3 regions of the Pseudarthrobacter sp. NPDC092439 genome follow, and region 1 is predicted to be linked to each of the others. Evidence: predicted binding sites of a transcription regulator. Region 1 holds the regulator's gene; each other region holds the start of a gene.
The links. Region 1 encodes LexA, which represses DNA repair genes until DNA is damaged. Its sites were predicted from a motif close to TCGAACANNTGTTCGA; they were not measured.
Positions count from the first base shown of each region.

Region 2: the regulator LexA is predicted to act here: its motif matches at 1,897-1,912, upstream of ACIQCM_RS02025 (DUF6504 family protein).
Region 3: the regulator LexA is predicted to act here: its motif matches at 1,538-1,553, upstream of ACIQCM_RS07985 (shikimate dehydrogenase).

Region 1 covers NZ_JBIVQB010000003.1:38,634-42,975, reverse strand. Annotated here, with positions in the region: gene ACIQCM_RS08270 (ATP-dependent DNA helicase) at 1-1,161, shown strand, start outside; gene lexA (transcriptional repressor LexA) at 1,199-1,936, opposite strand; gene ACIQCM_RS08260 (LysM peptidoglycan-binding domain-containing protein) at 2,287-2,655, shown strand; gene ACIQCM_RS08255 (histidinol-phosphate transaminase) at 2,734-3,852, shown strand; gene hisB (imidazoleglycerol-phosphate dehydratase HisB) at 3,913-4,342, shown strand, end outside.
Region 2 covers NZ_JBIVQB010000001.1:438,142-442,483, reverse strand. Annotated here, with positions in the region: gene ACIQCM_RS02045 (SOS response-associated peptidase) at 1-621, shown strand, start outside; gene ACIQCM_RS02040 (VOC family protein) at 658-1,080, opposite strand; gene ACIQCM_RS02035 (chorismate mutase) at 1,100-1,420, shown strand; gene ACIQCM_RS02030 (hypothetical protein) at 1,427-1,816, opposite strand; gene ACIQCM_RS02025 (DUF6504 family protein) at 1,945-2,286, shown strand; gene ACIQCM_RS02020 (DNA polymerase III subunit alpha) at 2,283-4,342, shown strand, end outside.
Region 3 covers NZ_JBIVQB010000002.1:674,422-678,763, forward strand. Annotated here, with positions in the region: gene ACIQCM_RS07980 (IclR family transcriptional regulator C-terminal domain-containing protein) at 1-543, opposite strand, end outside; gene ACIQCM_RS07985 (shikimate dehydrogenase) at 554-1,426, opposite strand; gene ACIQCM_RS07990 (Bug family tripartite tricarboxylate transporter substrate binding protein) at 1,645-2,616, shown strand; gene ACIQCM_RS07995 (tripartite tricarboxylate transporter TctB family protein) at 2,678-3,229, shown strand; gene ACIQCM_RS08000 (tripartite tricarboxylate transporter permease) at 3,226-4,342, shown strand, end outside.

The DNA.
Region 1 (4,342 bases):
CACACCGCCATCACGGTGGACGCGCTGAACGCCGCTGCGGCCAACCTTGAGGCTGCCCTGGCCGGCGCGCCCGGAGGGCTGCTTCCCAACGGCCTCAATGACGAGCAGCTGGACTGCGTGGACCAGCTCCGTGAGGCCTGCCGCGCCGCGCTGTCCGACTCCAAGGGCGACGGCAGCCAGTCGGCCGACGGCGGGCGCCAGCTTGCGAGGTCCCGTCTGATGCTCATCCTGGAACTGTGCGAGCGGCTCCTGGCTGCACGCGAAAACCGGGAGGTGGTCTGGTTTTCCCGGGCAAGCACCTTTGACCCGGGACAGGGCTACTCCCAGCCGGACGATTCGGCGCCGGTACTGATCAACGTGGCGCCGCTTTCGGTGGCCGGCAAGCTACGCGAGGGCCTGTTTGCGGACCATACGGTGGTTCTCACCTCAGCCACACTTGCCATCGGTTCAGCGTTTGAGCCTGCCGCCGGAGGCCTGGGGCTGGTGGGCCAGGGAGCACCCAGCTGGACCGGCGTGGACGTGGGCTCACCCTTTGACTACCCCAGGCAAGGGATCCTTTACGTGGCGGGCCATCTGCCAAAGCCCGGGCGCGGTGTGTCCCCGGAGGCGCTGGACGAACTCGAGGCCCTGATCCGGGCCTCCGGCGGCGGCGCCCTGTGCCTTTTCTCCTCCCGGCGTGCGGCCGAGGAAGCAGCCGATGCCTTGAGGCCCAAGCTGGGAATGACCGTCCTCTGCCAAGGCGAATCCACGATGACGGCCCTGGTGAAGCAGTTCGCGGACGAACCCGATACCTGCCTGTTCGGCACCATGTCGCTGTGGCAGGGCGTAGACGTGCCAGGCGGTTCCTGCCGCCTGGTTGTCATCGACAGGATTCCTTTTCCACGGCCGGACGATCCGCTCATGACGGCACGGTCCCGGGCTGTGGCGCAGGCAGGCGGGAACGGGTTCATGGCGGTCTCGGCCACGCACGCGGCCATCCGCCTGGCACAGGGGGCCGGGCGACTGATCCGGTCTACGAACGACAAGGGCGTGGTGGCAGTCCTGGACTCCCGGCTGGCCACTGAACGCTATGCCGGTTTCCTGCGCGCAGCCCTGCCGCCGTTCTGGCCCACTACCGACCGCAAGACGGCGGTGGCAGCGCTCGAACGGCTGGCCCGGTAAGGCTGGCCGCGGAGCGCCCCTTTAGAGGGCACGCATCCTAGAGGGAACGCAGGACGGACACCACTTTGCCCATGATGGTGGCGTGGTCGCCAAGGATTGGCTCGTACTGGGTGTTCTGTGGCAGCAGCCAGGTGTGGCCGTCGCGCTGCCGGAAGGTCTTGACGGTGGCTTCATCGTCCAGGAGGGCCGCCACGATATCCCCGTTGGCCGCGTCTGCCTGGCGTCGAACCACTACCCAGTCGCCATCGCATATGGCCGCATCCACCATGGAGTCGCCGGCGACCTTCAGCATGAACAGCTCGCCCTGGCCCACCAGTTGGCGGGGGAGGGGCATGACGTCCTCCACCACCTGCTCCGCAAGGATGGGCCCGCCGGCGGCGATCCGGCCCACCAAAGGGACCATGGCCGTGTCCAGCGCGGTAGGCAGTTCGGTGACAGAAGCGGAAATGGAGGCCGGCGCCGGGCTTTCAGCGGACGGGGCTCCGCTGCCGGGCGCGCCGCCCAGCGTCAGCGGCATCAGCACTTCCATGGCGCGGGGCCGTTTGGGATCCCGGCGGAGGTAGCCCAGCTTTTCGAGCTGTGAGAGCTGGTGCGTCACGCTGGAGAGGCTGGCCAGCCCTACCGTGTCCCCGATCTCGCGCATTGAGGGCGGATAACCGTTGTCGTTGACGGAGCGCTGGATGGTTTCGAGGATCTTCTTCTGCCGGGCGGTCAGGCCCTTGGCGGCCTTCTTTGCCTGCGGGAGTGCCCTGCCTCCGGCCGCTGCTGCTGCCATGTTTGCCAATGCCCTTCGGTTGCCACCGGTCCGCTTGCTCTGGCTCCGGCCGTGATGGTCCCGCCCAAATTGTCAGACCCGGCTGATCAACTTTCCGCGTGGTTGTTCTTGTCTTCAAAGCTAGGCCAGCCACAGGGCTTTTTCAAACATTTGTTCTAGCGAGTCTCGACATTGTTCGTTGATAAGTGCTAAAACTGAATCAGTAAAGTTCGAATATGTGTTCTAGTCGCTGCAATCGCCGTTCGAAGATCATCTTCGAAGTTGGGAAGGATGCGGCGGCCGGGAACATTCCGGGCAGCACAGTACGGTCCAGGAGGGCTCAGTCCATGTCAGCTATTTCCGCTCATCACTTGTCAGTTTCCGCGCGGCACGCCTCTGCTTCAGCAGGCCGGGCGCAGGCGCCCCTGCCGCCGCTGAGGCTTACGCGCCGGGGCCGGGTAGTGCTGATCGGCATCCCGCTGATCCTGCTTGCTGCGCTGTTGCTGTCCATGGCCGGATTCTTCAATTCGCCCGCCAAGGCCTCAGACTCGGCAGCGGACCTCGTGGCCACGCCGACGGTCACCGTGACGGTCCAGCCGGGCCAGTCCCTGTGGAGCATCGCCGGCAGCCTGGCCCCGGACCGCGACGCCAGGGACGTGGTGGCGGACATCGTCCAGCTAAACAACCTTTCCGGCGGGCCTGTCATCCCGGGCCAGCAGCTGTTCGTTCCGGCAGGATGACGGGATCCCGGTGGAGGGCAGCAGGGCCGGCTTATTGTCACATTTTCCGGTCCCAGGCACGGGCACTAAACTGTTCAGGTGAATGACCAGCTAGAACGACTGAACCGGCTTCCGCTCCGCGAGAACCTCCGCGGCCTCACTCCGTACGGGGCCCCGCAGCTGGATGTTCCCATTCTCCTGAATGTCAACGAGAACACCCATGGCGTTCCTGCGGATGTGCAGGCGGCCATCACCGCGGCCGTTGCCCGGGCCGCCACAGGGCTGAACCGGTACCCGGACCGGGAATTCAACGGACTCCGCACGGCACTGGCCGACTACCTCGGCCACGGGCTGGACGCCTCAAACATCTGGGCCGCCAACGGCTCCAACGAAGTTCTCCAGCAGATCCTGCAGGCCTTCGGCGGCCCCGGCCGCACCGCGCTGGGCTTTCCCCCCACCTACTCGATGTATCCGCTGCTGGCCAGTGGTACGGACACCCGCTACATCGCGGGACAGCGCGCGGACGACTACGGCCTCACTGCCGAGTCCGCTGCCCGGCAGGTGAAGGAACTGCAGCCCAACATCGTTTTCCTCTGCTCGCCGAACAACCCCACCGGTACCGGCCTTGGACTCGACGTCGTGGAGGAGGTGTACCGTGCCGGCGAGGACAGCCAAACCATCGTGATCGTGGACGAGGCGTACCACGAGTTTGCCCACGACGGGACGCCGAGTGCTCTGACGCTGCTGCCCGGCCGTGAGCGGTTGATCGTATCCCGCACCATGAGCAAGGCGTTTGCCCTGGCAGGGGCGCGGCTCGGCTACATGGCTGCAGCTCCGGAAGTCACGGATGCCCTGCGCCTGGTCCGCCTTCCCTACCACCTCTCCGCCGTGACGCAGGCGACGGCACTGGCTGCACTGGAACACCGCGCAGCGCTGATGGCGGACGTCGAAGACATCAAGAAGCAGCGGGACCGGATCGTTGCTGAACTGCGCCGCATGGGCCTGAAGCCGGCCGCGTCGGACTCCAACTACGTCTTCTTCGGCGGTCTCGACCATCCGCACCAGGTCTGGCAGGAGCTTCTTGCGGCGGGTGTCCTGATCCGCGACGTCGGAATCCCCGGCCACCTGCGCGTCACGGCAGGAACTGAGACTGAAACCACAGCTTTCCTGGAGTCACTGGAAAGCATCCTCACCCGGCAGGCAGCGCTACCGGCCTAGACTTGGAAGAGCGGCGCCCCGCGCCCTGACCACCTATCTTCCCCAAAGGACACTTTGACCATGAGTTCCACCGGATCGAATGCAGCCGTCTCCCGGACCGCCCGCATGGAGCGTGCCACCAGTGAGTCGTCCGTACTCGTGGAGATCAACCTCGACGGCACCGGCGTTTCGGACATCGACACATCCGTGCCCTTCTACGACCACATGCTGACTGCGCTGTGCAAGCACTCGCTGATCGACATGACGGTCAAAGCCACCGGAGACATCCACATCGATGTTCACCACACGGTGGAAGACGTCGCCATCACGTTCGGCGAGGTCCTCCGTACCGCCCTCGGGAACAAGGCAGGCATCCGCCGGTTCGGCGAAGCGACCGTGCCCCTGGACGAGGCACTGGCCCATGCCGTAGTCGACGTTTCCGGGCGGCCTTACCTGGTGCACGGGGGCGAGCCGGCCGGCCAGGAATACCACCTCATCGGCGGCCACTTCA
Region 2 (4,342 bases), on a different contig from region 1:
GAGGACGGCGGACCAGCGCCACGGCACGTGCGCCAGCTGCACGTGGCGCGCTGGGGCCTGGTGCCCTCCTGGGCGAAGGATCCCTCGATCGGTTCCCGGATGATCAATGCCCGGAGTGAGTCCGTGCTGGAAAAGCCGGCTTTCCGGAAGGCTGTGCGGTCCCGGCGCTGCGCCGTCCCCGCGGACGGCTACTACGAATGGAAGCAGGGGCCCGGCAAAGCTAAGCAGCCCTATTATGTGCACCCCGGCACGGACCACGGGCTGGCCTTTGCCGGCCTCTACGAATGGTGGAAAGACCCTTCCGTGCCGGACGGGGAGCCGGCACGCTGGCTGCTCTCCACTTCCATCCTGACGGCAGACACCCCGCCGCCCGGGACGGAATCAACTGTCTTCGGCAAGCTGACGGAGCTGCATGACCGGGTGCCGCTGCCCATGGACAAGGACACCATGCGTGCCTGGCTCGACCCTGCAGCGGACGACGCCGCGGAACTGGTGGATCTGGTCCGGGCGCGGGTGCGGGACGTGGCGGCGGACTGGAAAGTGGAAACGGTTGGCCGGGAGGTGGGCAACGTACGCAATAACGGCCCGGAACTCATCCGGCCGGTGGAGGCGCTGTTCTAGCAGCCCCTCAAGCAGCCCGTCTGGCGGCGGCGCCGCTCAGACGGTGACCGTGCCGGCGTCGTCCACTGTCCAGGAGGGGTTGTACGCAACTTCCCAGCGGAAGCCGTCCGGGTCCGCAAAGTAGCCGCTGTAACCGCCCCAGGGCTGGGTGACCGGTTCGGCGATGATGCTTGCGCCGGCAGCGGCCGCCTCCGCCATGACCCGGTCCACCTCATCGGTGCCGGGCAGGTTGTGGCTCAGTGTAATGCAGGGAACCGGGCCAGGGGCGTCCACGCCCGCCTCGGCCTGCATCTGGCCTGCATCCCAGAGGGAGAGGACCAGGCCGTGGTTGACCTGTATGAATACGACGTCGCCCTCCAGTTCGCGGTGGACCGGCCATCCGAGTCCGTCGACGTAGAACGCGCGGGACGCGGCAACACTGCGGACACCTAGCGAGATGAAGTCGACTCTGGGTTGCATGCTTCGATACTGTCAGACGATGGCGACAATTCAAGGAAATGATAGGGACGCCCTGGCGGACAAAGAGCAGCTTGCTGCCGTACGGGTCGCCGTTGACGAGGTGGATGACCAGATCGTCACCCTCATCGCCCGGCGCGAACGGCTCATCCGCATCGCCGGAACCCTTAAAGGGGACGACGCCGAAGTGCGGGCACCCGGACGCGTGGAACGGATCATCGAGCACGTCCGTTCGGCCGCGGAAAAGAAGGACATCGACCCGGACATCGTCGAATCCACCTACCGGGCCATGATCTCCGGGTTCATCGAACTCGAAATGCGCGTGCACAAGGGCAACGGCTAAAACCCTCTAGAGGGACTCGGAGACCGGCACGCCGGACTGGAAGTCCCTTCCGTCTGCCTCGCTGAAGGCGGTCATCACGTGGCCCTCGCCCAGCCCGTTGATGGCGGCGAGCGGGAACTGCCCGGTAATGCTGGTGGCCGAATGGGTCACGCCGGAGAGGTCATAGTCCTCTTCTATGCCCTGGTCCCGGTTGAACGAGTAGAAGGCGATGGCCTCCCCGTTCATGAATTCGATGCACAGCCGCCGCTGCGCGGAGTAGTCCGGCGTGGCCCCCATCAGGCCCACCACATAGGCGCCGGAACCGGGAATGCTGCCGTCTATGTCAAAAGTGGCGATGGCAGTGGAGTCCTGCGTTGTGAGGCTTGCCTGCTTGAGGAGTGCGTCATCGGTGCTCATGGCTCCATCCTGCTCCCTGCCGCACCGTCAGTCCACCCCCGTCTAGGTTTTGTCCTGGCCCCGTCGTAGACTGGAATTATTCGAACACATATTCGAATAATTCGTTCGTTCCATCCGGGGAGGCAGCCATGGGCCTGTTCAGTGAATCCGTGGATGTGGCGTGCTCTCCGGACGGCGAGCCCCGGGAACTCTGCTGGGGCGGGCGGTCATACACGGTCTGCGCCGAACCGGTCCGCTGGTATGAGCGCCGCCAATGGTGGGCGGAGGAACGCCGCGCGCCCCTGGGCAGCGGGCCCGGCCTGGTGGACCATGAAATCTGGCGCGTCCAGGTCCTCCCCACCGCCGGTCCGGAAGCCAACGGTCCGGATGCTGCGGGGGAGCCGCTCACCCTGGACCTTTCCCGCCATACCGGCAGCGGCCGCTGGCGGCTCCTGCGGATCCACGATGCACTGCGGCCCCGGACAGCATGAGCTTCACCCACCTCCACGTCTCCACCGCCTTCAGTGCGCACTACGGGGTCTCCTGGCCCGAGGAACTCGCCCAGGCCGCCGCGGCGGACGGGGCAACAGCGCTCGCCTGCACGGACCGGGACGGCCTGTACGGAACCGTCAAGCACCTCAAAGCCTGCATGGCCGCGGGAATCGATCCCATCGTCGGGGTGGACCTCGCAGTTTTCGACGACGACGGCGACCACCGCACCCAGGTGTCCGGCCGGGTGGTGGTACTGGCGCGCGGAAACAACAACGGGGCAGGCTACCGTGCCCTGTGCCGGCTGGTATCGGATGCCCACGCCCGCACCTCGGGCAAATCCGGGGGAGCGGTCCCGGCTGCCGTCACCCGCGCGGAACTGGCATCGCGCACCTTGGACCCGAACACCCTCAAACCCGTCCTCACCGTGCTGATCGGCCCTGACTCGGACGTGGGCCGTGCCATGGGCGGACGGCGCTACCTGCGCCCCCGCACCCTGTTCAAGGCATGGCTGGACGCCATGCCCGCCGGCACCGTGGTGACCGAAATCGTCTCCCAGCTCAGCCCTCCCGGGACGCCGCTCAGCACGGCCCACGCCGTCCGGATGCTCAAGCTCGCCGAAGAGCACCGCATCCCCGCCATCCTCACCAACGCCGTCAGGTACTGTGCCGCGGACGGGGCGCCCACAGCGGACGTCCTGGACTCGGCCCGCACCCTGAAATCCCTCCCGGAGCTCGCCGGCGAACCGCTGCTGCAGCCCACCGGCCGGGGCTGGCTGAAAACATCCGCGCAGATGCTCCAGCTGGGCAAGGAAATCATCTCCGCGGCCGGCTATGGCGCCGCGGACCTCAAACAGCTCATGGCGCAGACCGAGGCGCTCGCGGACCTCTGCCGGATCGATCCCGCATCGGATATGGGCTGGAAGCGGCCGGTGGTTCCCGAAGCCTCCGTCCTTGGCATCAGCCAGGACCCGCATGCGGAACTGACCCAGCGCTGCCACGCCGGGATCGGCAGGCGGTTCCCCGGTATCGCCGGGTCAGCTGAACGGGACATGCTGGCCCGCCTGGAGCATGAACTGGGCATCATCCGGAACCTGGGGTTTTCCGCCTACTTCCTGACCGTGGCAGAAGTGTCCCGGATGATCCAGGAAATGGGGGTCCGCGCCGCTGCGCGCGGCTCGGGGGCGTCCAGCCTGGTTAACTACCTCATCGAGGTCAGCCACGTGAACCCCCTGCAGCACGACCTGATTTTCGAGCGGTTCCTGTCGCGGGACCGGGCCACCCTGCCGGACATTGATATCGACGTCGAAAGCGCCGAACGCCATAACGTCTACCACCGCATCTTCGAACGCTTCGGCGCGGAGCGGGTCACGCTGATGAGCATGCAGAACGGTTACCGTGCCCGGGGTGCTGTCCGGGACGCGGGGCTTGCCCTGGGCATGGATGACGGTGAAGTGGGGGAGATCGCCAAGCAGCTGTGGCGGTTTTCGGCCGGAAAGTTCCGCGAGGCGCTGCAGGAGAAACCGGAGCTGCGCGGGTTCGCCGGCCGTGTGGAGCGGCGGGACGCGGACGGAAACCAGCAGCTGGACATGCTGGTGGACCTCACCGAACGCCTGGACCGGCTGCCCCGGCACATCTCCATGCACCCGTGCGGGGTGATCCTGGGGGATGCCACCCTGCTGGACCGCACTCCCGTGCAGCCCAGCGGCCTCGGGCTGCCCATGAGCCAGTTCGACAAGCACGACATGGACCCCATGGGGATGCTCAAGCTGGACGTGCTGGGCGTCCGGATGCAGAGTGCCATGGCCTTTGCTGTCCGGGAGGTCATCCGCATCCATTCCGGCAAGGAGGACGTGGTGTCCGCGGGCCGCCACGCGCCCGGACCTGACGGCTCCGGGCCCGACTACATTGCGGACAACGGCCGCATCGACCTCAACGCCGTGCCCCTGGATGACGAAGCGACTTTCGAACTCATCCGCAGCACCCACACCCTGGGCTGTTTCCAGATCGAGTCCCCGGGGCAGCGGGAGCTGATCGGCAAAATGGCGCCGCGCGAGTT
Region 3 (4,342 bases), on a different contig from region 1:
GTCGATAGTGCTCACAGTGTGGTCCGTGAAGGGCCGCAGCTGGACGGTCTCCAGATAGGCGTCCAGCTCATGGCCGGCGAGCCCCGCCAGCAGGACCCGGCCCATTGAGGTGGCCCACGCCGGGAAGCGCGTTCCGACATTGATGGAAACACTCAGGAGCCGGGGCGCCGCCACCCGCGCAACGTAGACGACGTCATCCCGGTCCAGGATGCACAGCGACGTGGTCTCGTCAAGCTCCGCCGCCAGCGTCTTCAGATGCGGTTCGGCGATCCGCGGCAGTGTCAGGTTGGCCATGAAGGAAGCACCGATGTCGAGGGTGCGGGGCGTCAGTTCAAAGAAATTTCCCTCAGCACGCAGGTAGCCAAGGTCGGTGAGGGTGAGCAGGAAGCGCCGGGCGGCGGCGCGGCTGAGGTCTGCCCGTCCGGCCACTTGGGTAACCGTCAGCCGTGGTTCCTTGGAGGTGAAGGCGAGCAGCACCGCGAACGTCTTCTCCACGGACTTCACAAAGTGGGGAGGCGCGGGCTCTTCCTCGACGGCGCTCACGGCTGCTACATTACCTGCCCTGCCGGAGCAGGCTGAGGAAGTGCTCCCGCATGCGGGGGGCCTGTGGTTCAAGGCCTGTGATGAGGCGGAAGGCGTCAACGGCCTGGCCTACCGCCATGTGCCCGCCGTCCAGCACCCGGCAGCCTTTGTCTGCGGCGGCCTTGAGCAATTCGGTCTGGATAGGACGGTAGATGATGTCCGCCACCCATTGGCGCGGCTTGATGACGGACGGATCCAGCGGCATGCCGGCGTGGCCCTGCATCCCGACGGGACTGGCGTTGACCAGTCCGTCCGCATCCGCCAGCGCCTCCGCGGCGTTGTCGAGCGGTACCTGGCGGATGTCGCGGCCCGGAAAGAGCCTGGACATCGCGGCGGCCCGCTCCGCGGCCCGCACCGGGTCAATGTCCGCCAGGATCAGGGACTTGGCGCCTGCCGCAAGCAGCGCGTAGGCGACGGCAGCACCGGCGCCCCCGGCACCCAACTGCACCACTTGGTCCAATTCCGCGTCTGGAAGACCTTCCTGAAGGGCCGTGCCGAAGCCTGAATAGTCGGTGTTGTGGCCGATAAACCGGCCGCCCCTGATCAGGACGGTGTTGACGGCACCCAGCCGCGCGGCGTCGTCCGATAATTCATCCAGGTACTGAAGCACCACCTGCTTGGCCGGCACCGTGATGTTGAACGCGTTGAATCCAAGGTCCCGGCCAGCCTGCAGCAGCTTCCCCACATCGGCGGCCGGGCGGTTCAGGACCGTCAGGTCTACGGGGCGATATAGGTACCTGAGGCCAAAGCAATCGGCTTCCCGCTCGTGCAGGGCGGGGGTCAGGGAGTGGGATGTCCCCTCCCCGATCAGCCCAACCAAATACGATTCCGAGACTGCACTCATGCGCACGCCCTCCTGTAAACCACCGCAATAAACGGCCCGTTGGTCACGATTGGGGCGCAGGCATTGCCCGGGGCCCCCGGTGTGAACTACATTACAGGTAGTGTTCGATTTATGCACATATGTTCGCCTAGCGCACAAGATCGACAACTAAAGCCAGTACGCCGCCCAAAGAAGGGCCGCGTTGCACCCCGTTACGGAAATCAAAGGAGCCACCGTAAATGAAAGCCTTCATCAAATCACTGGCCGTGGGGACCATGGGCCTCATGGTCCTCAGCGGCTGTGCATCCGGCAACAACAGCAATGCTGACGCTGAATTTCCGAGCCAGGACATCAGGCTGACCGTTCCCTGGGCCGCGGGCGGTTCGGGCGACCTCACCGCCCGCACCATCGCGCCGATCCTGGAAAAGGAGCTTGGCGTTGAGGTCATCGTCGAGAACAAGCCCGGCGCCAACGGCTCCGTGGCCTACAACTGGCTCAAGGACCAGAAGCCGGACGGCTACAACCTGTCGATGATGGGTGTGGAAGTGGCCACGCTCCAGTTCCAGGACTACGACATCGACCCGTCCAACTACGAGCCCATCGGCCAGGGCCTGGCCGGTCCCGGCGCCATCGCGGTTCCGGTGGACAGCCCCTACAAGTCGCTCAAGGACCTGGTGGCGGACGCCAAGGCCAACCCCGGAAAGGTGACCTACTCCAGCCCCGGCGTCGGCTCGGTCTGGGACTCGCCGGCGCAGGGCCTCCAGGAACTGGCCGGCATCGAACTGACCTCCGTCCCGTTCGACGGCTCCGCACCGGCAGTCGCGGCCGCGGCCGCAGGTGACGTCGACTTCTCCATCGACGCCATCGGCACCCAGAAGAACCAGGTGGACGCCGGCAAGCTGCGCTACCTGGCCATGCTCACGGATGAACGGGATCCCAAGAACCCGGATGTCCCCACCGCCAAGGAGGAGGGCATCGACCTCCAGAACGCCTCCTGGGTAGGCATCATGGCCCCGGCCGGAACGCCGGAGGACGTGGTGAAGAAGCTGTCCGAGGCCATGGGCAAGGCCGTCGAGGACCCGGAGTACCGGAAGGTCATCGAAAGCTCCAACCTGGTCCCCACCTTCAAGGACTCCGAAGAAATGAAGGCATTCCTTGACGAAGAGGCCGACCGCTACGGCCCGTGGATCAAGTTGGCGCAAGGAAAATAGCTCCTGAATCGGGGCCGGCCGCCCTCCGGCGGCCGGCCCCGGTACCAGTTAGGAAACTCCCATGAACGATTCCGCAGCGCTCCCCCCGGCGGCGATGGATCCGTCAAATCCTGAGCAGGACCACGCCGAAGCGCACATCCATCCAGCCCCCGAGTCGCTGGTCACGGACCGGGCGCACCGCATCCGCGAACTGGTTCCGGCCGCCGTCACCATTGGTTTCGGCGTGCTCATCCTGGTCCTTGCGCAGGCCATCCGCTCAGGTGTCCGCGTGGAACTGGGCCCCCCGTTTTGGCCCACCATGCTCGCCTGGGCGCTGGTCGCCGTCGGGCTCCTGCAGGTGGTTGTCAACGTATTGCGCGGCGTAAGCCGGGCCAACCTTCCCGAGCCTCTTACTGGCTGGGGCGTAGGGCGCATGCTGGCCACGGCCGCCATCCTGGTGGGCTACCTGCTGCTCTGGAATGTCCTCCAGTTCTGGCTCATCACCCTGGCAGCCACAGCCGGACTCACGTTCCTGTACGGCGGACGCGGCTGGAAACCGCTGATCGTGTTTCCCGCCATCGTGGCCGCGCTTCTCCATTTCCTCTTCGTTGTCGCATTGCGGGTGAACCTATGATCCAGATTGCCGCTTCTCCAGTCACAGACGGCATTCTTGCCGTCCTCCAGGTGGACACCCTCCTGTACATCGGCCTGGGCATCCTCGTGGGCATGCTTGTGGGTGCCTTCCCCGGCGTCACCGCCACGATGGCCGTGGCCCTCGCCAGCGGATTCACGCTGACGCTTGAACCCATCCAGGGCCTGGCCGTCCTCCTGACCATCTATGTGGCCGCGCAGTTCGGGGACCGGGTTCCGGCCATCCTGATCAATACCCCAGGCACACCGGCGTCCATCTCCACCACGTTCGACGGCTATCCGTTGGCGCTCAAGGGCAAGGCCGGCCTCGCGCTGACAACATCGGCATTCGGCTCCGCATTCGGCATGCTTTTTGGCATCCTGATCCTCGCCGTCGCCGCCGTCCCGCTCTCCGAGTTCGCCCGCCAGTTCGGCCCGCCGGAGATGTTTGCCCTGGTGGTGTTCGGCCTGACCATGATGGTGGGCGTGTCCTCCGGACGTATCCTCAAGGGACTGGCCGCAGGAGCCTTCGGACTGCTGCTGGCCACGGTTGGCCGCGACCCCATCACAGGCGACGCCCGCTTCACCCTGAACGTCCTGGAACTGAACGGCGGCATTCCGTTCATTCCCGTGATCATCGGATTCTTTGGCGTGGCGGAGGTCCTCAACCAGATCCTCACCCGGCGGCGGCACGAACACCACGTCAAGCCCATCTCCCAGCTGGGGCAGTGGATGCCAGGGCGAAAACTCATGCAGCGGCTGTTCAAGCCCATGGGAATTGGCGCAGTCACCGGCTCCATAGTCGGGCTGGTACCGGCCGTGGGCGGCGACATCGCCGGCATCATCGCCTGGGACAACGCCCGCAAGGTCTCCAAGCACCCCGAGGAATTCGGCAAGGGCTCGCTCGAAGGCCTGACGGCCGGTGACACCTCCAGCACCGCCACCCTTGGTGGAAGCGTCACCACCACCATGGCACTGGGCGTGCCTGGCGATTCCGTCATGGCCGTGATGATCGGTTCCATGATGATCTGGGGCATCCAGCCCGGCCCCACCCTGTTCAGCAGCAGGCCGGACCTGGTGTCCTCGCTGGTGGCCATCATGCTGATCGCCACCATCC